DNA from 3 places in the Intestinibacillus sp. Marseille-P6563 genome. Region 3 is predicted to be linked to each of the others. Evidence: a T-box and tRNA genes for the amino acid it is inferred to sense, from the RefSeq annotation. Region 3 holds a T-box; the other regions hold tRNA genes.
What was found. A T-box is a leader RNA that pairs with one kind of tRNA and senses whether it is charged. The one in region 3 lies ahead of alaS (alanine--tRNA ligase), so its partner is inferred to be a tRNA-Ala.

Region 1 (8,036 bases), 960 kb from region 3:
ACCAGCGCATCGCGGCGTACCGCGTCGGCCGATACAGCGATGGCGGCTGCGGACACAAAGCGACCGTCGATGCCGGCGTCCCGCAGCTGGGCGGTCAGGTCTGCGCTGGTTTCGTCGTGGATCAGGCGCAGCAGCAGTTCATAGCGCAGCATTTCGGTGCCTTTGGCGGCAAGCTGGCGCAGCTTGTCCGACTGCTCGGCGCGCTTGGCGGCCGATTCCAGCTTGGCGCGTGCGGTGTCCAGCTGCTTTAAAAGCCCAGGGGCATCGAGCAGGTTTTTGAGTACATATTCATTGGCGCCCTGCTTCATGGCCTCTTTGACATAATCAAATTCCCCATGACAGCTCAGCGCAATGATATAACAGTCGGGCAGGCGACTCCGGGCCTTGCCGATCAGTTCAATGCCGTCCATGACCGGCATACTCAGGTCGGTGATGATGAGTTCCGGGGCAAAGCGGTCGATCAGTTCCAGTGCTTCATTGCCATTGCATGCATCGCCCACCAGAGTAAAGCCCTGGCTTTCCCAGTCGATGAGTTGTTTTAGGAACATACGCACCAAAAAGTCGTCATCTACCAGAAGCGTTTTAATCATGCATATCCCTCCGCTGCAAGTATTGTTCGGTGAAATCGTCTACATTTTGCCGGGTCAGCAGTTCGATCGGCAGATAGATATTTTGTCCCACATCCTTGCCCGCCAAGCTGTCCATGACCGTTTCGATGGCCTTGTAACCAATGTCATACCCATCCTGCGTGATCAGACCGCTGATGAGGCCATTGCTGACCGCTGCGAGGGCATCCGGCTGGGTGTCCACGGTGACGATCTGCACGCTGTTTTGCAAAAAGGTCGCCTTGACCTGTTCGACGGCGCCCAGCGCCATGACCGCGCTGGTGCAGAAGATGCCGTCCAGATCGGGATAGACTTCCAGAATGTCGCGGGCGGCTTCCATGCCGCTGTCAAAGTTGGAATCGGTGTAGCGGATGGCTGCGATGTCGATGTTGGGATACTGCCGCATGGTGCTTAAAAAACCACCGGCGCGTTCAAAGTGGCAGGACTGGCTCTGCGGCCCGGCGATGACGGCAAACTGGCCGGAATACCCGGTGGTTTCGCCCAGATATTCGGCCGCCATGGTGCCCACCAGCGTGCTGTCGACGCCGATGAACGGAGCGTCGGTGTTGTCGGCGCGGGTGTCCACCGTAAAGAGCGGCACACCAGCCTGTTCGGCCAGCAGCTCCATCTGCGGTCCTAACAGGGAATTGCAGGGTGCCCACAGCAGGGCATCCGGTTTTTGCTCCAAAATGTCGCGGAAGATCATGGTCTGCTGGTTGGTATCGGTTTCGTTTTCCGGATAAAGCAGGATGAGTTCCGCCCCATATTCGGCAGCCGCGTCCTGCATGCCGCTGCGCATCTCCTGCCAGTGGGGATTGCCCATGGATTTGAGCAGCACAGCAATGGTGGTGGACTGGTTTTGAACCCCTTGCCCGGCATCACGCGGTGTACAGCCGCCCAAAAGCAGCAAAGCCAAAGCAAAAGCGAGGAAACGTTTCATGCGCGACTCCTTTTAAATCTGGTACTCGGACGCATTGCGGCTGGCAGGCAGGGTAATGACAGCCTGGGTGCCTGCGCCGGGCGCGCTGGAGTAATACAGCCGACCCTGATTGCCATAATACAGCTTCAGCCGTTCCCGGATATTCGGGATGCCGATGCCGCTAAAGCCGCCTTTGCGCGCCACACGCTGCCCATTCATCAGGCGGTTGACTTCTTCCTGGGTCATCCCGGCGCCGTCATCGGTCACGCGCAGGATGAGCTGATGGCCGTCGGTCTGGGTGTCCACCTGCACATGGCAGCCGGCCTGTCCGGGCTGGGTGCCGTGCAGGATGGCGTTTTCCACAAGGGGCTGCAAGATCAGACGGGGGACATAGAAGTCCTTGGACTGCGGGTCGACGTGGAACGTCACATCGAACGAATCCATGTAGCGGAATTTTTGCAGCTTCACATAGTTTTCCACCAGATGGATCTCTTCTTCCACGGTCAAAAAGGCGCCGCGGCGGCTGATGCTGGCTTGCAGCAGTTCGATGAAAGCGCCAAGCTGTTCGCCGATGCGGTCGGCTCCCTGAAGCATGGCGGCGTATTTGATCGAATTGAGCGTATTATACATGAAATGCGGCGTGATCTGGTATTGCAGGGCATCCAGCTCGGCCTCTTTTTTCTGCATGCGCTCATCGACCAGCTGGCCGATGAGCCATTCGACCTGTTCGACCGTCTGGTTAAAGCCTTCGCTCAGTTCGCCGATTTCATCGTTGTCCCATACGAGTGCCCGGGCCGAAAGATCGCCCTCCTGGACACGCCGCATGGCATCTTTCAGATTCTTGACCGGCGCGTACATCCAGCGGGATACGTACAAAGCCACCAACAGCATCACCAGCGTCGTGAGCACCAGGACCACGATGATATAGCCGAGCTGGGCGCGCAGGTCGCTGACGATTTGGTCGCGGTCGCTCAGGCAAATGAGCTGGAAGCTGGTCATGGGGGAGCGCAGGGCGGTCAACAACCGGTTGGCGCCATATTGCACCGAAGCCGATGAGCCATCGGGCAATTCACCGCCCGGACGCACATCGGTAAACTGTTTGCCGATTGCCGAGGTGTCCTTGGTCAGAAGAATGGTGCCCGAAGCATCAACCAGATAATATTCGTCCTCCACGGGCTGGGTGCCGCCGCTGAGCAGCTGATAGAACAAATCGCGCTCGCTCAAATTGACCGCCACCCACGCCAGGGTGTTCTGGTCGGCATCATAGATCGGCCGGGTGTAGGTCAGCACATACTGAGGTGCCCGGTTGACATTGTCATACAGGATGACCGGGGAAAGGCGGGTGCCCGAAGGATTCTGCTGCTGATACTCCATCCAGGAATAATTCTGGGTGAAGAAGATCTCCTGCACCGCATGATAATCGGCCGAGGTGATGACCTGTTCACGCTGGGGCAGATAGAGATAGATCGAATCGATAATGCCGCCGTCGGGCTGGTATTGTTTGAGATAACCGGACATGGTTTGCGCATCTTCGGACGAGCCTTGCTGATAGCAATAATCGTGCATCATTTGATACAAGGTCTGGTCACAGGACAGCGCAACCGACGTATCATAGGCGGAAGAAAGCATTTCCTCCAAAGACTGCATGGTGATGCGCAGCATGCGGGTCTGGGATAGGACATAATTCTGCTCGACCGTCTGGGCCGAGAGCCGGAAGAAGAAAAACGATACCAGCGCACAGGCTGTCAACGTAATGCCGCCAATGGCCAGCAGCACTTTGGCGCGGAAGCCCAGACTGCGGCGCTGTTTGGTTGTGTGCTTATGGGCAAAGAAGCTTCGCATATCCGTCCACCTACTACCGCAGCCGCTTAAAATTACTATCGTACATTATACTGTAAAATTACCAAAACGTCAAAGCAAGGGTTTGGAAAACCAGAAAGAAAAGCAGATTTCCTTCTTTTTTGCAGGCAGATATGCTATAATACAACCAAACGCCGTGTCCGGACTTGCCGGGCGGCGGATTCCAAGCCCAGGAGGACGTTTTAAAATGGACGAAATGCTGCAAGAGCAGGAACAAGAACAGGATACCTTCCAGCAGGAGGCGGCACAGGCCATGCAGGAAGCCGAAGACGAAGAAAATCCGGCGGCAGCCAAGCGCCGCAAGTGGTCGGCCTTTGTCGAAGGTCCGGCGGCTGATTTCTTTACCGGATATAAGCTGGAGAAGATGACCATTGACGATGGCAGCGGCAACAAAGCCAAGTTCAGCCGCACCAAGGATGACGGCATCAAGGTCGAGTACACGTCGGCCGTGCTGCTGTAAACCGAAAAAAAACGGCATTCCAAACGGAATGCCGTTTTTGTGTTTTTTTTAGAATGCGATCTTCTTGGCCAGGTAGTGTACCAGATCGTCGATCTTGATGCGCTCCTGCTCCATGGTGTCGCGGTCGCGGACGGTCACGCAGCCGTCCTGCTCGGTTTCAAAGTCCACGGTGATGCAGAACGGAGTGCCGATCTCATCTTCGCGGCGGTAACGCTTGCCGATCGAACCGGCGTCGTCAAAGTCTACATTGAACTTCTTGGACAGCTTTTCCCAGATGGGCTGTGCCTGTGCGGTCAGCTTCTTGGACAGCGGCAGGACAGCAGCCTTGAAGGGCGCCAGTGCCGGATGCAGACGCAGAACCGTACGGACATCATCCTTGCCGTTCTTGTCCTGGCCAACGACTTCTTCGTCGTACGCATCGCACAGGAAGGCGAGCGCCACGCGGTCGGCGCCGAGCGAAGGCTCGATGACATACGGGATATACTTTTCGTTTGCTTCCTGATCGAAGTATTCCATGGAAACACCCGAGGTGTTCTGGTGCTGGGTCAGGTCGAAGTCGGTGCGGTCTGCGATGCCCCACAGTTCGCCCCAGCCAAACGGGAACAGGAACTCGATGTCAGTGGTGGCGTTGGAATAGTGCGAAAGCTCTTCCGGGTCATGGTCGCGCAGACGCAGGTTTTCGTCCTTCATGCCCAGGGCCAGCAGCCAGTTGTGGCAGTAGTCCTTCCAGTACTTGAACCATTCCAGATCGGTGCCCGGCTTGCAGAAGAATTCCAGTTCCATCTGCTCAAATTCACGGGTACGGAACGTGAAGTTGCCCGGCGTGATCTCGTTACGGAAGGATTTGCCCACCTGACCAACGCCGAAGGGGATCTTCTTGCGGGTGGTGCGCTGGATGTTCTGGAAGTTGACGAAAATACCCTGTGCGGTTTCCGGACGCAGGAAGATTTCGTTCTTTGCGTTCTCGGTAACACCCTGGAAGGTCTTGAACATCAGGTTGAACTGACGAATATCGGTAAAGTTATGGCCGCCGCAGTTGGGGCAGGTCAGACCGTGCTCGACGATGTAGTCCATCATCTGCTGGTTGGACCAGCCGGCCGGGTTTTCGCCGGTCTGCTCTTCGATGAGCTGGTCGGCACGATGGCGGGTCTTACAATCTTTGCAGTCCATCAGCGGATCGGAAAAACCGCCTACATGGCCGGAAGCGACCCAGGTCGTCGGGTTCATCAGGATGGCAGCATCCAGGCCGACATTGTACGGGCTTTCCTGTACGAACTTCTTCCGCCAAGCAGCCTTGACGTTGTTCTTGAACTCTACGCCGAGCGGGCCGTAGTCCCAGGTGTTGGCAAGGCCACCGTAGATCTCCGAGCCGGAATACACGAAGCCACGGCCCTTGCACAGGGCGACGATTTTTTCCATTGTCTTTTCGCTGTTTTTCATTTTCATTCTCCTTTTGGCGCATCTGGCTGATGCACGCTTTTTTTCATCAAGTGGCAAAAAATGCTTGACACGAATTTATTCTACCTATATAATATTTACTTGTCAAGAGTAGTATTGAAATGAATGGGATAAAAAATGGGCCCATAGCTCAGCTGGGAGAGCGTTCGGTTCGCATCCGAGAGGTCGAGGGTTCGAATCCCTTTGGGTCCACCAAATCAAGATAATCCGAACCTTTTCCCGATAGGGAACGGGTTCGGATTTATCATTTATCTGGACGAAATAGCATAAGCAAAGCGGCGGCGGTATGTGTTACATACTGCCGCCGCTATTATTTAGGCTTCGTCTGTCTTTCCCCTTTGTCCTTGTTCTGTTGCTGAGCTTGCCATTCGGCAAACGCCCTCTTGCCTTCGTCGCTCTCAAAATAGGTTTGCATATCGGGGAGCAGACAACGGGCAAGGGCTTCTAATTCGTAATCAGGTATCTTCGGGTGATATTGCTTTTTCCGCTGCGTCAAGTGAGCCGCCCTCCTTCGCGGCGATGTTGTATTGTCGATAGTTAATGATGTTTTTCACATTCCCAGCCTCATCGGTGACTGCGATGGTTTTTTCATAGGTAAGCGGTGTACCATGTATCATCTTTTGTGCTTCGGCCTCTGTGGTCTGCCATATCTCCGGCCTTTTCACGCCCCGGCTTGTACGGTATAAATTGAAGCCGGGAGGGTACAGACGTAGCCTTGCTCCCTTGATGACCGCTTTCTTTTGCCGCTTGCCCTGCTCGTCGATTGTACTTGCCTCGGTTATTTTGCCTCTTGGGCTACTAGCGCGGAGGGCTTCGGATAATTCCATATCACCCAAATATGCTGTCAGGTATAAGCCGTGGTTGTCGATTCCTTTGAGGCTCTTTGTCTTTGTGAAGCCATGTCCCCAAATCCGTGCCATATCTGAATTAGGGATAAAGGGGGCTTTTTCTGTAAACAGAAATAAGCAATGCAAATGCCATGCGCCACGCGCTTGTGGTTCGGCAGCAATGATGTATTCGGCGGGCGGGTGCCCTTGCTTAAGGGACGCTTGCAGACGGTCAATTCTTCGGTCAAAATCTGGGACGGAGATACCCATATTCTTGACCGTCAAAATAATGCCGTGGTGCTTATCCTTATCCCGTTTGACGCCGACAAGCATAGGGTATTCATTTTGTGCATTGTGCAGTCCGCAGCGCCGCACAGCGCGGTCAAAGCGCCGTTTCAACAGCGGCGGTGTACGGAATATCTGCACAAGGCAGACAATGACAGTAAATATAAGAGCAAGGGCAGCCACAGCGATTATAAACTCAGGTGAGATAAATGATTTCATGCGAGTTTCCTTTCTGGCGGGGTGAGGGCAACGTATGTTGCCCTCACCCCGTCTTATTTGTCGCTCTTGAGGGTGACAATTTTCGCGGTCTGTGCAGTCGCAGTCATGCCAATGCCGCCGTTGCTGCTGGAATATAGATTTACAGCGCAATCTGGAAGCTGCACGTAAATAAAGTTGCCCCCCAGACAGGCCGCTTCAATTTGTTCGCCTGTGAGATTCGGCAGCGGGTCATGGTCAAACTTAACCGCAAGCGGAGCAAGACAAGCTCCTTGCAACGCAAGGGTTAATTTTACGCCAGTTCGCACATCGGAAAGTTTTTTTCCGTCCTCGTAGGGAAAAATATCAGTTTTTCCCGTTAATACAGCATAGTCATAGCCAGCATTTACGGCGGGTAAATCTACATTAAGTTTATAGGGCATGGTATACTCCTTTCCCCCGTCGAGCCGATAGGACAGCTTAATACATAATCTGAAAAGCGCTTTTCTGAGTATAGCTTACCATGCAGAAAAGTATTATAATACCATATTATCATCATTGATTTTGTCCATTTAAGTATTATATAATAATAATTAAGAAAAAGGTAAAGGAGATACGACCTATGCCAAAGATTTTGAAGAAAACTCCAAATGATAAATTTAAAAATATCGGAAATAGGCTTAAAAAGTTGAGGATAGATAATGACTTAACATTAAACCAAGTCGCCGCTCGCCTTAATCCCTATGTGCAAATCCAATTAGATGGGAAGTCGGGCGAAACAAGAATTGCGGAAATCGAAAAGTCAAATGCCAACTTAACACCCGAACTTGCGGTTGCGTATTCTCGAGTTTTTGATGTTTCCCTTGAGTATGTTTTTTGCTTGTCTGATGATATGAGGCCAGAGAACAAAGAAGTAAAAGAAACATTAGGATTGACTGACGCAGCAATCGCCAAAATCAAAGCTTTTTCAAGTGAAAATGGTTCGGCAACATACTTGAAAATTTTAAATCTTCTTTTTGAAACTGATTTTATGTCGGAGTTAATTCACAGTCTGGATTCTTTCGCCTATACAACGCAGAAATATTCAAATTTTGTAACGCTCGATTTTGATTACAGGCAAGAAGATAAAGAAATTGTTGGCTTAATCTCAAAATGGAAACTGGAAAAATCAGTTTCTAAGGCTATTGATAAAATTGCCAAGCTGCTGGAAGATAGTGAGGAATTGAAGTTACCAGAAGAAGAATAACAAAAAAGCAGTCCCTAAGGTAATACCAAAGGGACTGCTTTTGTCAGTTTACTTTTCTATCAGTTTATCCAAGCTAACGTCCAAAGCAACTGATATTCTATAAAGAGTTTCTACACTAAAATTGTAAGCAACCTTTTCGCTCTCAATCTGGCGAACAAAATCATGGGAACGTCCTATCAAT
Region 2 (8,036 bases), 290 kb from region 3:
TAACCCCTTTCGGTTTATGTTTTTTCAATACAATAGGCAAAATTTTGGCGGCTGAGCCCGTCATCTGGAATGCCATGGGCCTCTAAATACTCCGGCAGGTCGGAAATGATGGTCATGGTAACCGTTTGATCTTCCAGTTCGATTTCCAGCGTGGAAGAGATGGTCGCATCCCGCGCCTCCGCAGAATCGTCGGCGGCAAGTACAGCAGCCCAATAATCCTCAACCTGCTGCATGCTGGCGTCGTCCAATGTACCAAACACCACTGTGCGGCCTTCCGCATCGCTTGCAGTCACGGAATCGGACAGGGATAGGTTGTCCAAAAAGTGGGTGGGTGCTTCGACTCCCTGAACGGATGCAGCTGCATCCGGCGCGGACTGGCCGCAACCAGAGAGAAGCACGAACATCGAACCGAGGATGAGAAGTTTTCGCAGGGTCATGCTAACAAACCTCCTTACTCAAAACGGAGCCCGCCTGGATGGTTTTACAGTGCCTCTTTGCACGCGGCCAGACGCGCGAGCACCTGCTCACGGCCCATGATGTGCATTACGCTTTGCAGGTCGGGCGCATTTTGCCGGCCAGCGACCGCAACACGGATGACCATGGATACATCGCCCACAGCGCCCTTGTACTGGTCGGGATTTGCCTTATATGCCTTGGTATCGGCAGCATAGCCGTGCTTTTCGGCGATGGCCTTCATCTTTTCAAAGAAGCCGTCCGGCGTGTCGGCCGGGTCAAAGACCTGCGCAAAGTCGTCCAGCATGGCCTTGGCATCGGCCGCGCTGACCCGCTCGGGCATGGTGTAATCGGGCTGGAATAATTCATCAAACAGGAAATCCATACACGGCTTGACATCGCTCCACAGGGCAATGTCCTTGCGCGGCTTCTTGCCACCGCGGCCGATGGCCAGGAAGGCACGGGATTTGTCCGGGTCGCGGGTGAACAGAGCATGGAAAGCCGGGTCGTGCTCAGCACTCCAGGCGGAAACGAAATCATAAACTTCGTCGGCGCTCATGCGGGAGATGACGTTTTTGGACACGTCCTGAAGCTTGTCAATGTCAAACAGCGCACCCGAACCGCTCATCTTCTTGGTGGAGAACGGGAAGTCGTTCATCGGTGCGGTCGGATTGGTGCGCCGCCATTCCTCAAAGTTGGAGTTGAGCAGCGTCATGAGGTATTCGAGCACACAGGGAGCCGGATAGCCTTCCTTAGCATAATAGGTGAGGGCCAGTTCCGGGTCCTTGCGCTTGGACAACTTGCGCTTGCCGCCGGTTTCTTCATCGATCTTCATCAGCTGGGCGGTGTGAGCGTACTTGGGTGCCTTCCAGCCCATCGCACGGAAGAGCTGCAAATGAACCGGCAGGGTGGCCAGCCATTCTTCGCCGCGCACGACCACGGTGGTGCCCATCAGATGGTCGTCGACAACATGCGCAAAGTGATAAGTCGGGATACCGTCCGATTTGAGGATGACGACATCCTGATCGTTTTCGGTGACTTCCATCTTGCCCTTGACCAGGTCCTCGTGGCGGATCTTATGGTCGATGCTGCCTTCCGAGCGGAAGCGCACGACATACGGAGTGCCCTTCGCCAGTTCAGCTTCGATGTCTTCGAGGGTCCGGTCGCGCCAGACGGCATATTTGCCGTAATAGCCGAAGTTTTCTTTATTCTTTTCCTGCTCAGCATGGGCGGCAGCCAGTTCTTCTTCGGTGCAGAAGCAGGGATAGGCCATGCCGCGCTCCATGAGCGATTTGACAAAGGTTTGGTAGATCTGTGCGCGCTGCGACTGGCGATAGGGACCATAGTCGCCGGTTTCGCCGTCCAGGGTAGCGCCTTCATCGAACGGCAAGCCGAAAGCCGAAAACGCATCGATGATCGTCTGTACACCGCCTTCGACTTCGCGCTTGCGGTCGGTATCCTCAATGCGAAGATAGAATACACCGCCCGATTGATGGGCCAAGCGCTCATCGACCAGTGCGCCATACAGGTTGCCCAAGTGCATAAAGCCGGTCGGGCTGGGCCCCATACGGGTGACTTTGGCGCCCTCCGGCAGATTGCGCTTGGGATAGCGCGCTTCTACCTGCTCCGGGGTTTCTACGATATGCGGAAACAGTTTGTCCGCAAGATACTTCCAATCCATCATAACTGATACTCTCCGAATCCAAAGATGGTATAAAAGGGGATATTTCCACTCTTAATACACTATACCCATTCATTTTACCACAAACCGTTCCGATTGCAAGAAGATTGCCGGATTTTCTTGCCAAAGCGTGGGGTTTTGTGTTTTTGTACGAAAATATCGTGCAGTGGGACAGATGGGCGGGCACGAGATTCTTGAAAAAAGCACTTGACAAAAGGGAGTGCATTTTTTATAATATCTATTGTCGAGCAACGGCATGGGGGTATAGCTCAGCTGGGAGAGCGCTTGAATGGCATTCAAGAGGTCAGCGGTTCGATCCCGCTTATCTCCACCACAACAAACAAATCCGAACCTTATGCCGATTGGCGATGGGTTCGGGTTTATTTTTTATATTGCATAAAAGGGGAAGGTGCCATAACGATTCGGCACCTTCCCCTTTTGCGGCGGGATCAATGCTTTCCCACAGCTAGCAGTTGTAGTATTTTTCTTTAATTCGAGCTACCATATTCGCAAATCTTTGGTCAATATAATGGAGGTACAACTCTTCGAATTTTTCCTGTGACAGAGAAGAATCATTTGCCCATTTCAAATCATCTTCACGTGTAAACGTGAATTTGTTTTCCAAGTCACTCAAAGAGTATTGAGATTTGGAAAGGAACGAGCTGTCTTCATATATCGTTTTATCTCGTTTCGATCGATTTTCTTTTTGTGGCAGTAAGCACAAGTTTCCAATACAACCAATAGGAAGCCGCAATTTTCCATCGTATCGATCCAGGCATTTTCTGAGAAGATTTTTGGTTAGCAGATGCTCAACGTCATACTTTGAATGATCAGTTTGATCTGCCGCCGAGAAAATAGGTAAATATAACATTGCTAAAAACATTTTCTCTGCTTCTTGAGGAAAAGCTACGCGCTTATATTCTCTTTTTTCAAGTTTAGAGGAGTTATACCATTGCTGCAAACCATTTTCAAAATCATCCCAACGAATGTCTGCTGCAAAATAGTTTGTATCGAAAGCCACAGAATCCAGCTTTTTGTCACCAGCACCTTTCCACCTTGAATTGAGGATGTCCACACAGTACCTTTTCCATGCATTTCGTTTTAGACAAGTTTCGTAGTCAGCCCATGTGGTATTCGAACTTTGCAAAGCCACAGCGTAGTCTACTATGCGATCATTTTCATCTTTGGAATATTGTCCATAGCGTGCAATAAAGATATTTGCAATTAAGGAAATGATTTGGAATTCAGTATGTAATGGCCCAACTTCACTTTGCGAATTCACTTTAAATCTATTAAATTTTCCAATCAGTTTATGTGCAGTATCAACACATTGAATAACCCGCTCTAAAAACAGATCAACGTTTTGTTGGCCAACAATCCTCTCGAAAGAAGTATGAAGACTTTTTAAATTAGAATTTTTTACACCTAAACAGGCGGCAATTAAAGTAAAACCTAAACTGTCAACTTCTCTGATATCTTTTTTTGTGTTAAAAAGGCATGGATATTTACTACCTAATGTTTTCCCTAGTGCATATGCTATTTCAAACAAGTTTAACCTGCTATTTCTCATGTAATCGATAGGATCAAAGTCAGCAATATCCGTCCCGTCACTCTCCATGTATTCATAGCGCTCTTTGTTGTATTTTATGAACTCAGAGAGCGACGCGGATGAAATTTTATATTTATGTATCCAAGATGCCGCATAAATTTGATACTTCGAAAGTTGCGTCCCTTTAGAGTTGATTCTTTCAAATATTTCAGGCAAAGTATCATCGTTACCTTTGATCACAATGGCAGGAATCCGCACCGTACATAAGTTTTCGCACAAGTCTTTAAATTTCTTTAAAGTAGGACGAACGATTTTGGCAATCTCTGATTCTTTACCTGCGGCCGAGGGAAAATGTTTTGTAAAAGCAATAGCATAGTCTATGTATTGCATATCCCGCACATCATCCATTGTGGAAAAAGCATTGTGCACCCAAGAGATCAAATTCCCTTGTATATCGCGAAGCAAGCCCGATGTAATTACAACACCTGTCAGCTTTGCTAACTGAACAGGCAAATTATCTTCAATATCATCATCATTAAAAAAGGAGCGGGATGGTTGATGAAATCATATATAGTGGATGAACGCTGTAAGCCATCAATTATTTGATACTTGTTGTTTTTTTCATCCCAATACAACAAAATGGTACCAAAAGGAAGACCTCTTTTTAGTGTGTCAACAAATTGATCTTTTTGATTTTTGCTCCAGACGACACCGCGCTGATATGGGGGAACAACAAAAGTTCCATTTGTAATGCTATTGTGTATTTCAATCGCGCTAAATGACGATTGCTCCCATGTGTTCATAGAAATACTCCCTTCCTAAGAATGCTATGTATATTACATCATATTCTTTCGAGAATATCAATCCAATGACACGATTTATGTAGTGATAATTTAGTATAATTGTAAAATTAAATCAAAAACTATGGAAGTTTGGTGTTTCCTATCTCCTACAAATCCTCCCAATAACTTCCTCCAGCTCGATCATCCAGCTGATAAATTGGCTGGCGGACAGCTTTTTCTCCTTGACCTGCTGTCTGCGGTTCAATGCTTCCTTGTGGAATTTCTTCAATACGGCCCGCGCCCGTCCGATCTATTCGGGTGGTGTGCCGGCCTTTTTTAGTTTGGTGATGCGGGTTATACCAGCATATATTCCCGGACGTAGGCCTGCTCGTAGTCCTTGCCCTTGGCCCGGCCATCGAACTGGCGCTTGGCGGTTTTTTGGCAACGGTCGCTACACAGGGTGCTGCGGGCGTCCGAGCCAAAGAAGATGGCTGCAACGGCGCATGAGCAGCCCGGCTTCCAGAATGCGCTGGCGATAGTAGATGAGACGGGCCGCAGGGACCCCCCTTGCAACCGAACACTCAAAGGTCGGTTGTTCCTGGGGATACCAAACCTCTTTTCCGTCTCGGCGGTCGTTCCAGACGGGGATTATCGGCTTGTCCCGAAGTCAATGGACCGTTTCTGAGGTGTACTGGCCAAAGGACTGGATCGAACATATCGCCGTGACGTACACTATTCAGCGAGTGTTCCAGGATGACCTAATTGTCCAGATCGCAGACGAACTGGTGGCCCTGCAAGACATCGAAGACAACTCTATGCCTTTGCTCCGTCGCCAGTTGGCTGACACCGAGCGGGGTATTGAGAATATGCTCAACGCCATCCAGCAAGCATCTTCACTAGCAGCACCCGCCAGCGGCTGGAGGAACTGGAGCAGCTGCGTGACAATGTGAAAGCCAGTATCCTGCAAGCGGAACTGGAACACCCATAGTACAGCCGGGAGGATATTATCGAATGGATTTCCTGGTTTCGTTACGGTGACCCGGATGATAAAGCCTACCAGCGACAGATCATCGGCATCTTTCTTAACTCCATCTATATGTTCGACGATAAGCTGGTATTCACCTACAACTAAAAGAACGGCAGCCAGACCGTGAGCCTGATCGATGTTTTCGCAGCCTTCGGTTTGGATTCCTAGGCCCGTACTTCACCAAAGGGTGTATCCGGCTCCGGTAAATCCGTCACCATGAAAAGCTGTATCACCAATATTGTACTGACTACCGACGATGATATCGTCATTGATGCAATGGGAATATGGCTCTCTTGTCCCGGCGTTGAGTGGTGAGATTATCGAGATATCCCTCCACAGCCACCACCATATTAACCTGATGGATATCGGAGACGGCGAAAACCCCATTGTCATGAAATCCGGGGTGCTTATGAGCATCATCGAGCAGCAAATGGGGACTGGGACGCTGGGCAGCGCACAGAAATCCATTATTGACCGTTGCACGTCCAACATCCTGCGTCCCTATCTGAAAAACGGCTGCAAAGGGGCCGCCTCGGTGCTGTCCGACTGGCGACAGGATGTGCTGAAGCAGTTGAAGGAGGCTGTACAGGAAATTGCGCTGGCCTTCTGAAATCAGCACCCTCAATGTGTTCGCCTATGCGACCAATGTGGATATGGGAAGCCGCATCATCTCCTTTGACTTGTACTTGTATGAAGTGGGTGAGTAGCTGCGCCCCACCGGCCTTGTGGCGACGTTGGAGGCCATCCAGAACCGTGTCGACTCTAACAGGCGACGGAGTAAATACACATGGGAGTTTATTGACGAGGCGTATCTGTTTTTCAAGTATTTCTACCTCGCTCTGAAACTGCCCGGCTCATGTTTGCCAACAAAGAGTTTCTGGTGCTGCTGAATCAGGCGGCAACGGATCGAGCAGAGCTGTTCAAGTTACTGCATATCTCCGATATGAAAATGGGCTACATCACCAATTTCGTTCCTGGCTCCGGCCTGATCCGTATGGGCGGCACCATCGGCCCACTTGTCAATACCATTCCCGGAGATACCGCGCTTTACCGCCTTATGTCCATGACCCTAGGCGACGATGTAGTGGACAAATAATTGTGTCCCAAGTTGGGACAGATTAACGGCAAAGGAGGAACGTCATGCGGGACATTAAGGAGAAAGTCAATAAGCCGTGGGAAAAGCCAAGACAGTTAGAAGAGCGGGGCGGTAGCATTAAGCTCGCTGTGGGCGATCAAATCACGAAACTGATGAAAGCCCGTTATCGCATGGAATTGGCCAAAAGCAAGCAGATAGTGTCTATCAAACAGCGCACCGTAGCGTAGGACACCGGTAAGGCGGGAACATCGCATCAAAACCGCCGATGAAAGGTGGGCAGTCTACCACTTCGTTGACTACCAAAATGAGGCGCAGGTAGAGATTGAAAAGCTGCTAGATACGCTGACCTGAGACAATATGACCCTATGTGCCTACGCCAACAAGAAAATTGAAGAACTGGATACCTGCCGCCAGACCATTTCAAAGGCAATCGCAGAGTTGAGCGTTGAAACCATATTGCTCAACAGATCAAGAATCTGTCATCTTGATAACAAGAATAGTATTGATTCTGACGAAATCTAGGGCATAAGCCTGATTGCTCGCCCTGTTTTATTAAAACCGTATTCTCTGAAACAGAGGTCATGGCAGGCCTGTCACACGGCACATTTCCTTTCATGTCCAGGTGTTCTTTATTCAGTTTTCAATCTACATGAGGACTTGTCCCAACTTTGATTCCGTACAGAAAGTTTTTCAAAACTTTTACAACCTCTATAGATCGCGCTCAATCGCTACACGCACGATTTTTATCGACTTTTCTCTGCTCTTGTACTTATATCGAGAATGAAGTGTGAATACATACATTTTGCATGCTTGCTCGGAGAGTTGGTAATTGCGCAGTGTGTAGCTCCAGCGGCATGTCAATATGACTGCTTTACAACAGCGGTTTCCTTTGCTGTTGTCCGAATTACTACATTTCCGGCATGGTTAACATCGCCGGCAGTTTGAATTGCCTGTACCAGTTCATCCAGAGAAAATTCGTGGGTAATGATGGATTCCAAATCCTATTTTCCACAGGACATCATGTTCTGTACATCCCATACATCCTCCGGCATATAACCACCAGTTCCAATGATGCTCTGCTGCGCATAAGTCATGTGCAGCAGGTCAATGGTTCGGGGTGCATTATGAACCGCAACCGAAACAAACCGGCTCTCAATTTTTCCAAGGCGCTGAAAGTCATCAAGGATCGATTCTACACCAGCGGCATCCAGCCAGCAGTCAATGTTGGCCGTTTTTTCGAGCAATGAAGGCGCTGTTTCAAAATATGTTTCCGCATGACATTTAAAATTTTCCTTTGTAGGATTGCAGGTTTCAAATCCAAGCTTTTCCGCTAAGTGCAGACGGTAGTCCGAATGATCACATATCATCACTTTATCCATTCCAAAATATTGGAACGCAACAGCCGCAGCAATTCCAATGGTTCCGCAACCAAAGACCACCGCATTTTG
Region 3 (8,036 bases):
TACGATCTTACCTGCATGAGCACCTGTCTTGACCGCTTCCGGACCGCAGACGCACAAGAAATTGATCTTGCCACCAATAACGGTCGAAAGAACGGCAACCATCTTGGGCGCACGTTCCTTGATGGTATCGCCCATCTGGCGCATGGTATCCATGTTCACATCATCCAGCTTCACGGCAATGACATTCACGCCCTTGACATCGCGGGATACATTGAACAGATCCACAAGTTGCATATTAGCGATTTTTGCTGAGAGCTTATCGATATTCTTGCCCATCTCACGGATGTCGGCCATTACCTGTTCCACACGCTGGAGCATTTCAGCCGGCGTAGTCTTCAGTGCTTTGGCTGCATCGGTAATCATGCGCTGCTTTTCGTTGATAAATGCCAGCACGCCCTTACCGGTAATCGCCTCAATACGACGCACACCAGCTGCAACCGAAGCTTCGCTGACGATCTTAAAGATACCAGCCTGTGCCGTGTTCGACAGATGGGTACCACCACACAATTCGATCGAGAAGTCGCCTGCCTGAACCACGCGCACCCGATCGCCGTACTTTTCACCAAAGAGTGCCATGGCACCACGCTTCTTGGCTTCATCAATCGGCATCTCTTCAGTGACAACCGGATAGCCTGCCAGAATCGCATCGTTGACCATTTCTTCTACCTGGGTCAGCTCTTCCGGAGTCAGTGCAGCAAAATGGGTAAAGTCGAAGCGAACATGATCCGCATCAGTATACGAACCAGCCTGTTCAACATGGGTGCCCAGAACGGTGCGCAATGCCTTTTGCAGCAAGTGGGTCGCAGTGTGCGAACGTGCAATTGCCTGACGGCGTGCCAGATCAATCTTGGCATCCACCGTATCTTCTACGGCAAGTACGCCCGTTTCTACCACGCCGCTATGCAGGAATTTGCCGTCCTTGGTCTTCTGCACATCCTGAATAGTAACAACCGCGCCCTTGGTGCTGGTGAGCGTACCGTGGTCCGGTACCTGTCCGCCCGATTCCGCATAGAACGGCGTATGGTCGAGTACGATCGTGACCTTCTCACCAGTCGCTGCCGAGCCAGCCAGTTCGCCATTTGCAACAATCGCCAGAACGGTGGCCTGCTCCTCAAAAACGGTATATCCATCAAACTGGGTCTTGAGCGACTTGTCCAGTCCAAGATCTTCGCTCGCCCAGCCAAGATCGCCCATCTTCTTGCGGTCTTCGCGCGCACGCTTGCGCTGCTCGTCCATCAAGGCATCAAAACCAACACGATCGGTGGTCATGCCCTGCTCTTCCAGGATTTCGAGCGTCAGGTCGATCGGGAAGCCATAGGTGTCATATAGCTTGAAGGCATCCGCTGCGGGCAGTTCGGTCTTGCCCTCGCCCTTGACGGCTGCGATCATATCATTGAGGATCGACAGACCAGAGTCAATCGTCGCATCAAAGCGCGCTTCTTCCATCTCAATGACCTTATGGATATAAGCGCTCTTCTCATGCAGTTCCGGATAAGCTCCGCCGCTCTCTTCGATTACGGTATCGCAAACTTCGCACAGGAACGGACGATTGATGCCCAACAGCTTACCATGACGGGCTGCCCGGCGCAGCAGGCGGCGCAGTACATAGCCGCGGCCTTCGTTGGACGGAATGACGCCATCGCAAACCATCATAACGGTCGAACGGATGTGGTCAGTGATAACGCGCAGCGAAATATCGGTCTTTTCGTCCTTGTGATATTCCACACCAGCAATGCGCTCGATATGCTTCATGATGTTGCGGACCGTATCCACTTCAAACAGCGAACCAACACCCTGTACCACACAGGCCAGACGTTCCAGACCCATGCCGGTATCGATGTTCTTCTGCTTCAGTTCGGTATAGTTGCCATGGCCATCGTTATCAAACTGGGAAAAAACGTTGTTCCAAACTTCCATATAGCGGTCGCAGTCACAGCCAACCGTGCAGCCCGGCTTGCCGCAGCCAAATTCTGCGCCACGATCGTAGTAGATTTCCGAACACGGACCACAGGGACCGGAACCATGCTCCCAGAAGTTATCTTCCTTGCCAAAGCGGAAGATACGCTCTGCCGGAATGCCAATCTCCTTGTTCCAAATTTCAAAAGCTTCTTCATCGTCCTGATAGATAGACGGATACAGCAGATTCGGATCAATGCCTACCCACTCCGGAGAGGTCAGGAACTCCCAGCTCCAGTGGATTGCTTCCCGCTTGAAATAGTCGCCAAACGAGAAGTTGCCTAGCATTTCAAAGAAAGTACCATGACGGGCGGTCTTACCGACGTTTTCAATGTCACCGGTACGGATGCACTTCTGGCAAGTGGTAACACGGTGACGGGGCGGCTCAATTTCGCCGGTGAAGTAGGGCTTCATCGGCGCCATACCCGAGTTGATCAGGAGCAGAGAAGCATCGTTCTGCGGAATCAGCGAAAAGCTGGGCAGACGCAGATGATCCTTGCTTTCAAAAAATTTCAGATACATTTCTCGAAGCTCATTTAAGCCTCTGTACTGCATAGCGGTATTCCTCCAATAATCTTAAAAAAATAGAAAAAGCCTCCGCCCAAATCTAGGGGCGAAGGCTCTGCTTCACGGTACCACCCTAATTACCGGAAAATCCGGCATCTCAGGTCCCTTAACGCGGGAATACGTCTTGCTTATCACAAGAAACTCCGAAATGGCTGTCCTGCACGTTTGGCCAAGGGCTTTCACCGTTCCCCTCTCGCTTTGGACTACTTTGCAGCACTCGTTTCATCATCGTCTATGACATATTGCTTCATTATTGTACCACATTTTACGGATTTGTCAATCATTCTCGGCAGTTTTTCACGCTTCGGATTTGGAAGTCTGGGGTTCTTTTTCCCGTCGCAGGATAGCAAACGGGTCCACCTCAAACGGGAACTCGATGGTAAACCGCATTTCAGGATGATGAAACACATCCAAAGCTTCTCCCGCCTCATCAACGACCGCATCAGCGGTGAAGGTGTAAGGCGGTTTGCCCGGCTGCACCAGTTCCAGCACATTACCGCGATAGAACCGATTTTTCAGCGCAAAGGTCGCGCGCGAACCATCCACCGAAATCGGCATACCGGTCACTTCCCAATCGCGCAGATATTGGCTGTCTTCATAATACTGCCCGTTGGGATCGCCAAAGTAAAAGCCGGTGTAGTAATTGCGATGGCTGACTTTGCCGACTTCCTCATGAATGTCGGCCGGCAGTGCGAACCCTTCCGGATTTTCACAGTAGGCATCCACCGCGCGGCGGTAAGCCGAGGTAATACCAGCCGCATAATACGCGGTTTTATTACGCCCTTCAATTTTGAAAGAGGTAATGCCTGCGTCGACCAGTTCCGGAATATGATCGATCATGCACAGGTCCTTGGAGTTGTAGAGGTAGGTTCCTCCCTCCCCTTCCACAACCGGAAAATACTCGCCCGGTCGCTTTTCTTCGACCAGATTGTATTTCCAGCGGCACGGCTGTGCACACGCGCCATGGTTGGCATCGCGTCCGGTCAGATACTGCGAAATCAGGCAGCGTCCCGAATAGGAAATGCACATAGCACCATGGACAAACGCCTCAATTTCCAGAGATTTGGGCGTTTTTTGCCGAATCTCTGCAATATCTTCCAGACTTAGTTCCCGGGCCAGTACAATACGTTCCGCCCCTAAATCGGCCCAGAAGTTTGCCGCTTCATGATTGAGGATACTGGTTTGGGTGCTGATGTGAAGCGGTACGCGCGGTGCATACCGTTTTGCCATTGCCACAACACCCACGTCAGCAACAATCAGCGCATCAGCGCCTGCTTCCTGCAAAAATTCCAAATAGGCCGGAAGGACTTTCAGGTCTTCGTTAGAAGGAATGATATTGACCGTAATATAACATTTCACACCGCGCGCATGCGCATAGGCGATGCCCTCTCGGAGGGCATCGTCATCAAAGTTTGCAGCAGCCGCGCGCATGCCGAACGACTTTCCGGCCATGTATACCGCATCGGCTCCATAAGCGATTGCAAAGCGCAGTTTGTCAAAGTCTCCTGCCGGCGCTAAAATCTCAGGTTTTTGCTTCATGTTATTCCCCGGTATCCTCCTCACCGCTGCTATTGGCTGCTTCTGCAAAAGCTTCGGCGGCCTTTTCCTTGTTGCGTTCATGTTCGCTGTTGGTGGTTGCAAACAGGTGCGAACCATCGGGCATTGCGACGTAGAAATAATAATCGTGGTCAGCTGGATGCGATGCTGCATAAAGCGCATTATAACCCGGATTACAGATCGGTCCCGGCGGCAAGCCTTCATGCAGATAGGTATTATACGGCGTATCGGTTTCCAAGTCAGCCGCGGTCAGCGTACCGCTGGTACGACCCAGACCATACAATACCGAAGCGTCGATTTCCAGATACGGGAACCGAGAACTATTCAAACGGTTATAGATAACACCGGCAATCATTGCAAATTCTTCGGGTACCTTCGCTTCGCGTTCGACAAGGGAAGCAATGGTTACAATCTCATCCATCGAACGGTCGAGATTCTCTGCACCTTCCTTGATCGCATCATCATAGCGTTCATCGAAGTTGTTCAGCATTTTATTGACAACATCCTTGACAGCATCGCCGTTTTTATAGAAGGTATAGGTATCCGGGAAGAGATAGCCTTCCAGCCAGTTGTCTTCGGGCGGCAGCTTATCCTCCAAAAATTCATGCTTAAACGGATAATCATTGAGTGCCTCATCCAAATCTTCTTCGGTGCAAACATGATTTTCCACCAGCGTTTCCTTAATCTGCTGCAAGCTATAACCTTCGGGAATGGTCACTTCTACGGTTTGCTTTTTATCCGCGTTGCGAAGTGCCAAAACAATCTGGTTATAGTCCATGGCAGGGCTGAGTTCATAGGTGCCAGCCAGCACATCTTCGTTTTTGTTGGTCACGGTCAGGAACAGTTTGAAAATCAGACCGTAATTGACGATTCCCTCTTTGTCCAGTTCACCGCTTAATTTTGAGATTTTGGTATTCTCTTCGACAGTAAACTGAATGGTACTTTCGTCCTTGACCAATGCAAACACATCGTTGGTTACAAAAATGACGATCACCGAAAGCACAATCGAAATGAGAACAACAGCAAGCAAATATACAAGTGCACCGCCGCAACCATTCGGGGAACGCTTTTTCTTTCGACGTCTCCGGGAAGGTGTTTGGCGCTCGGATGAGCTAATCCGATAATATTCCGGGGTCCTATCTTGTGAATCCATACAATCCTCCAATTGATTTATCTTTTAAATCACACCGAACACCGTTTTCGCCAAAAAGGCCAAAATAAACGCAATCGATGCAGGGTTTCCGATCAGAGTGCGAATGGCAACCAGAGTATGTTGTCCTTGCGCAAAATGAGGCACTCGACCGGCGAGCAACAGACGTTCGACCGAACCGAGTGATAAGTAAATAAAAAGCAGAACCAAAATCAGACAAATAGCCGGGAAATAGTTCCAGATGCCGAATACACTGTATACATCGGTGCACCACAGGATAATCAGATAAAACAGATTATTGACCAAATGGGCAATGGCAGACGGCCAGATAGAATCATACACAAAGGTCAGCCAGCCAAAGACAATACCTGCGACAAAAGGTCCCAGGAAGTTGTAGAACGAACCATGCAGCATGGCAAATACTAAGGCAGATAATACAATACTCAGCCCCGTGCCGGCATAGCGATTAAAAATCCGAAAAATTGCGCCACGCACATAGATTTCTTCGACAATAGCTGGAATAATGACAATGGCGAACAAATATAGAAGGAAGTGACCGCCAATATCCGATGCATGGAAAGAGGCCGGGTTGATGGACGACACATCTTGTCCAAACAGATGTAGGCACACCAGATTGAGCAAAAACGAGATCAGAGAAACCGCGATACCAAGCCGGATGGAAAGTCGCACCGTTCGGACATTCAGCCGCTTGGTTGAAACCGGAATCTGCAACCGCTCTCCTTTTCGAAGCGGTAAAATCAGTAGGACCGTCGGCACCAGGAAGGCAGCGACTTCTGCTAATAAAATCCCCCAAGCAATCAGCCCTTTGCTAGCCCAGGTCCCGACGTTGCCGCCTGCGACCAACAAGCAAAAGCAGAGAAAAAGGGAAAGTCCTGCCAAAAAAGCCGCTCTATTTTTCATGGAAGCGTATCACCTGACTTTCTGTAAGAATGATATCGCAGGTGATATCGTGTTCCTGCGAGGGAATTTGTGAAAATAGACGGGCCTGCGCGCAAAGTACCATATGAGTAGCATGTGTGCGCGGCAAAAAGCGGTCATAATAGCCGCCGCCGTACCCCAAACGATGCCCGTTTAAATCGGCTGCCAGGCATGGAATAATGCAAAGATCGATCTCCTCTGGTGCAATCAGAGGAGAATCACATCCCGGCTCTAAGATGCCGTAGGATGCAGGCTGCAACTGTTCAAGATGAAAAATCTGGCGAGCTTCCATTTGTCCCAATGGTAGGGTACGCGGCAAACAGAGTTGTTTTTTCTGGGATAGAGCAGCTTGCAAAATGGGGTATGTATCGATCTCCTGCGCGGTCGAGCAATAACAAAATACGGTTTTTGCCTGTAAAAATGCAGGGTCGCTCAGGACACGCTGAGCAATGGCGTGATTTTGTGCCTTCCGCTCGGCAGAAGATAAGTTTTGCCGAAGCCGCTTCATCTGCTGCCGAAGTTGCTGTTTATTCTGCGGCAGTGTCATAGCAGACCGATTCTGCAACCTGTTTTGCAGCTGCCTTCCCCATGACAGCCGTGCACAATGCGAGCGCAAAATCAAAAGCAGCGCCTGCCGCACGCCCTGTGATGATGCGTCCATCCACACAGCAGTTCTGATGCACGACATTCGCGCAGGTCATCCCATCTTCCATCCCGGGATAGCAGATGGCGCGCCGATGATGCAGCAGATCCATGCCGCCCAAAATCACCGACGGTGCTGCACAGATGGCTCCAATATAGCGGTCATGATCGGCGCAGAACTGAACAGTATCCCGTACGAATTCAGATTCGTTCAAATTCATCGTCCCCGGCATACCTCCCGGCAGGACGATCATGTCCATTTCATCCCGGTCGACTTCTTCCGGCAGGATGTCCGCTACAACCGGGACGCCGCGCGCACCCGTTACGGTTTTGCCCGTGATTCCCACGGTCTTGACTTCTGCTCCTGCGCGACGCAGCAAATCCACAGGCGTCAAAGCCTCAACTTCTTCAAAACCATCTGCTAAAAATACGTATACCATGTGTTGCATCTCCTTAGTTAAGCATCAAGTTTATATATCCATCCGCTGGCTGAACTCCATCATATCGAAGCATACAGCCCAGCGGTTGCAGATTCGGGAATTGCAGGCCGGTTGCCCGGCATATGGTCTTTCCATAGCGCTGTTGCAGGGTGGCAAACCAGGATTGTATGAGCGATGGCGCACAAATGAGCTCTTGCGCCCACACCTCTTCTTCGGTTGGCCAAACAAAGGCATACCCGACCAAAGTATCCGCCTCATAGGCGCACAGGACTTCCCCGCCGGTATTCTGGAAAAGGGATAGTTGTTTGTCCCATTCCGCTTCCGAACGACGCAAATATGGACCAGGTCCCAGAAAGCGATGGTACAGACAATCCATTGCAGAAAAATCCGCAGCCTGCACCGGACGTACAGACAATGCGGGAGCAGTTACTTTTTCCTGTATAGTCATGGAGGAGATAGGAAACGCCGTTTGGTATCCAAATTGCGCATAAAACCCAAACAACCACTCTTCCTGTGGGATAAGGATGGAAGCAGCCCTGCCATTGGCACGATCGATGGCAAACGACTCATGGAGCAACCGGTCCATCAGATGCTGCCGCCGATGCGCAGGATGGGTACAAGCCCCATAAATATAGGTTACTTCTTCGGCAATCGAACCATTTTGCAGGGTGTATGGCAGCATCTGTGCCATGGCGCATAGCACACCTTCTCGCAAAAGCAGAAGATTGCATTTTGGTCGATAAAGCCTAGAAAAAAAGTAGTTCTGGAACGCGGCTTCACCCGGA

Region 1: it encodes a tRNA-Ala, which carries the amino acid that the T-box ahead of alaS (alanine--tRNA ligase) is inferred to sense. The anticodon was not compared.
Region 2: it encodes a tRNA-Ala, which carries the amino acid that the T-box ahead of alaS (alanine--tRNA ligase) is inferred to sense. The anticodon was not compared.

What each region holds. Positions count from the first base shown of each region.
Region 1 is NZ_UWOD01000001.1:1,061,412-1,069,447, reverse strand. Features, by position in the region: gene EFB11_RS05585 (response regulator transcription factor) at 1-590, opposite strand, end outside; gene EFB11_RS05580 (sugar ABC transporter substrate-binding protein) at 583-1,545, opposite strand; gene EFB11_RS05575 (sensor histidine kinase) at 1,558-3,366, opposite strand; gene EFB11_RS05570 (hypothetical protein) at 3,572-3,844, shown strand; gene EFB11_RS05565 (glycine--tRNA ligase) at 3,893-5,284, opposite strand; tRNA gene EFB11_RS05560 (tRNA-Ala) at 5,422-5,497, shown strand; gene EFB11_RS05555 (hypothetical protein) at 5,613-5,798, opposite strand; gene EFB11_RS05550 (rolling circle replication-associated protein) at 5,758-6,633, opposite strand; gene EFB11_RS05545 (hypothetical protein) at 6,687-7,052, opposite strand; gene EFB11_RS05540 (helix-turn-helix domain-containing protein) at 7,232-7,855, shown strand; gene EFB11_RS05535 (helix-turn-helix domain-containing protein) at 7,904-8,036, opposite strand, start outside.
Region 2 is NZ_UWOD01000001.1:382,259-390,294, reverse strand. Features, by position in the region: gene EFB11_RS01975 (hypothetical protein) at 15-437, opposite strand; gene gltX (glutamate--tRNA ligase) at 482-2,134, opposite strand; tRNA gene EFB11_RS01965 (tRNA-Ala) at 2,393-2,468, shown strand; gene EFB11_RS01960 (hypothetical protein) at 2,601-4,196, opposite strand; gene EFB11_RS01955 (DUF262 domain-containing protein) at 4,181-4,486, opposite strand; gene EFB11_RS01950 (hypothetical protein) at 4,820-5,050, opposite strand; gene EFB11_RS01945 (hypothetical protein) at 5,122-5,415, shown strand; gene EFB11_RS17095 (hypothetical protein) at 5,761-6,102, shown strand; gene EFB11_RS17090 (hypothetical protein) at 6,349-6,588, shown strand; gene EFB11_RS01930 (hypothetical protein) at 6,633-6,815, shown strand; gene EFB11_RS17085 (hypothetical protein) at 7,446-7,586, opposite strand; gene EFB11_RS01920 (zinc-dependent alcohol dehydrogenase) at 7,590-8,036, opposite strand, start outside.
Region 3 is NZ_UWOD01000001.1:96,778-104,813, forward strand. Features, by position in the region: gene alaS (alanine--tRNA ligase) at 1-2,511, opposite strand, end outside; T-box leader at 2,563-2,761, opposite strand; gene EFB11_RS00505 (peptidase U32 family protein) at 2,821-4,062, opposite strand; gene mltG (endolytic transglycosylase MltG) at 4,064-5,110, opposite strand; gene EFB11_RS00515 (CPBP family intramembrane glutamic endopeptidase) at 5,258-6,151, opposite strand; gene EFB11_RS00520 (5-formyltetrahydrofolate cyclo-ligase) at 6,141-6,716, opposite strand; gene EFB11_RS00525 (DJ-1 family glyoxalase III) at 6,697-7,251, opposite strand; gene EFB11_RS00530 (GNAT family N-acetyltransferase) at 7,265-8,036, opposite strand, start outside.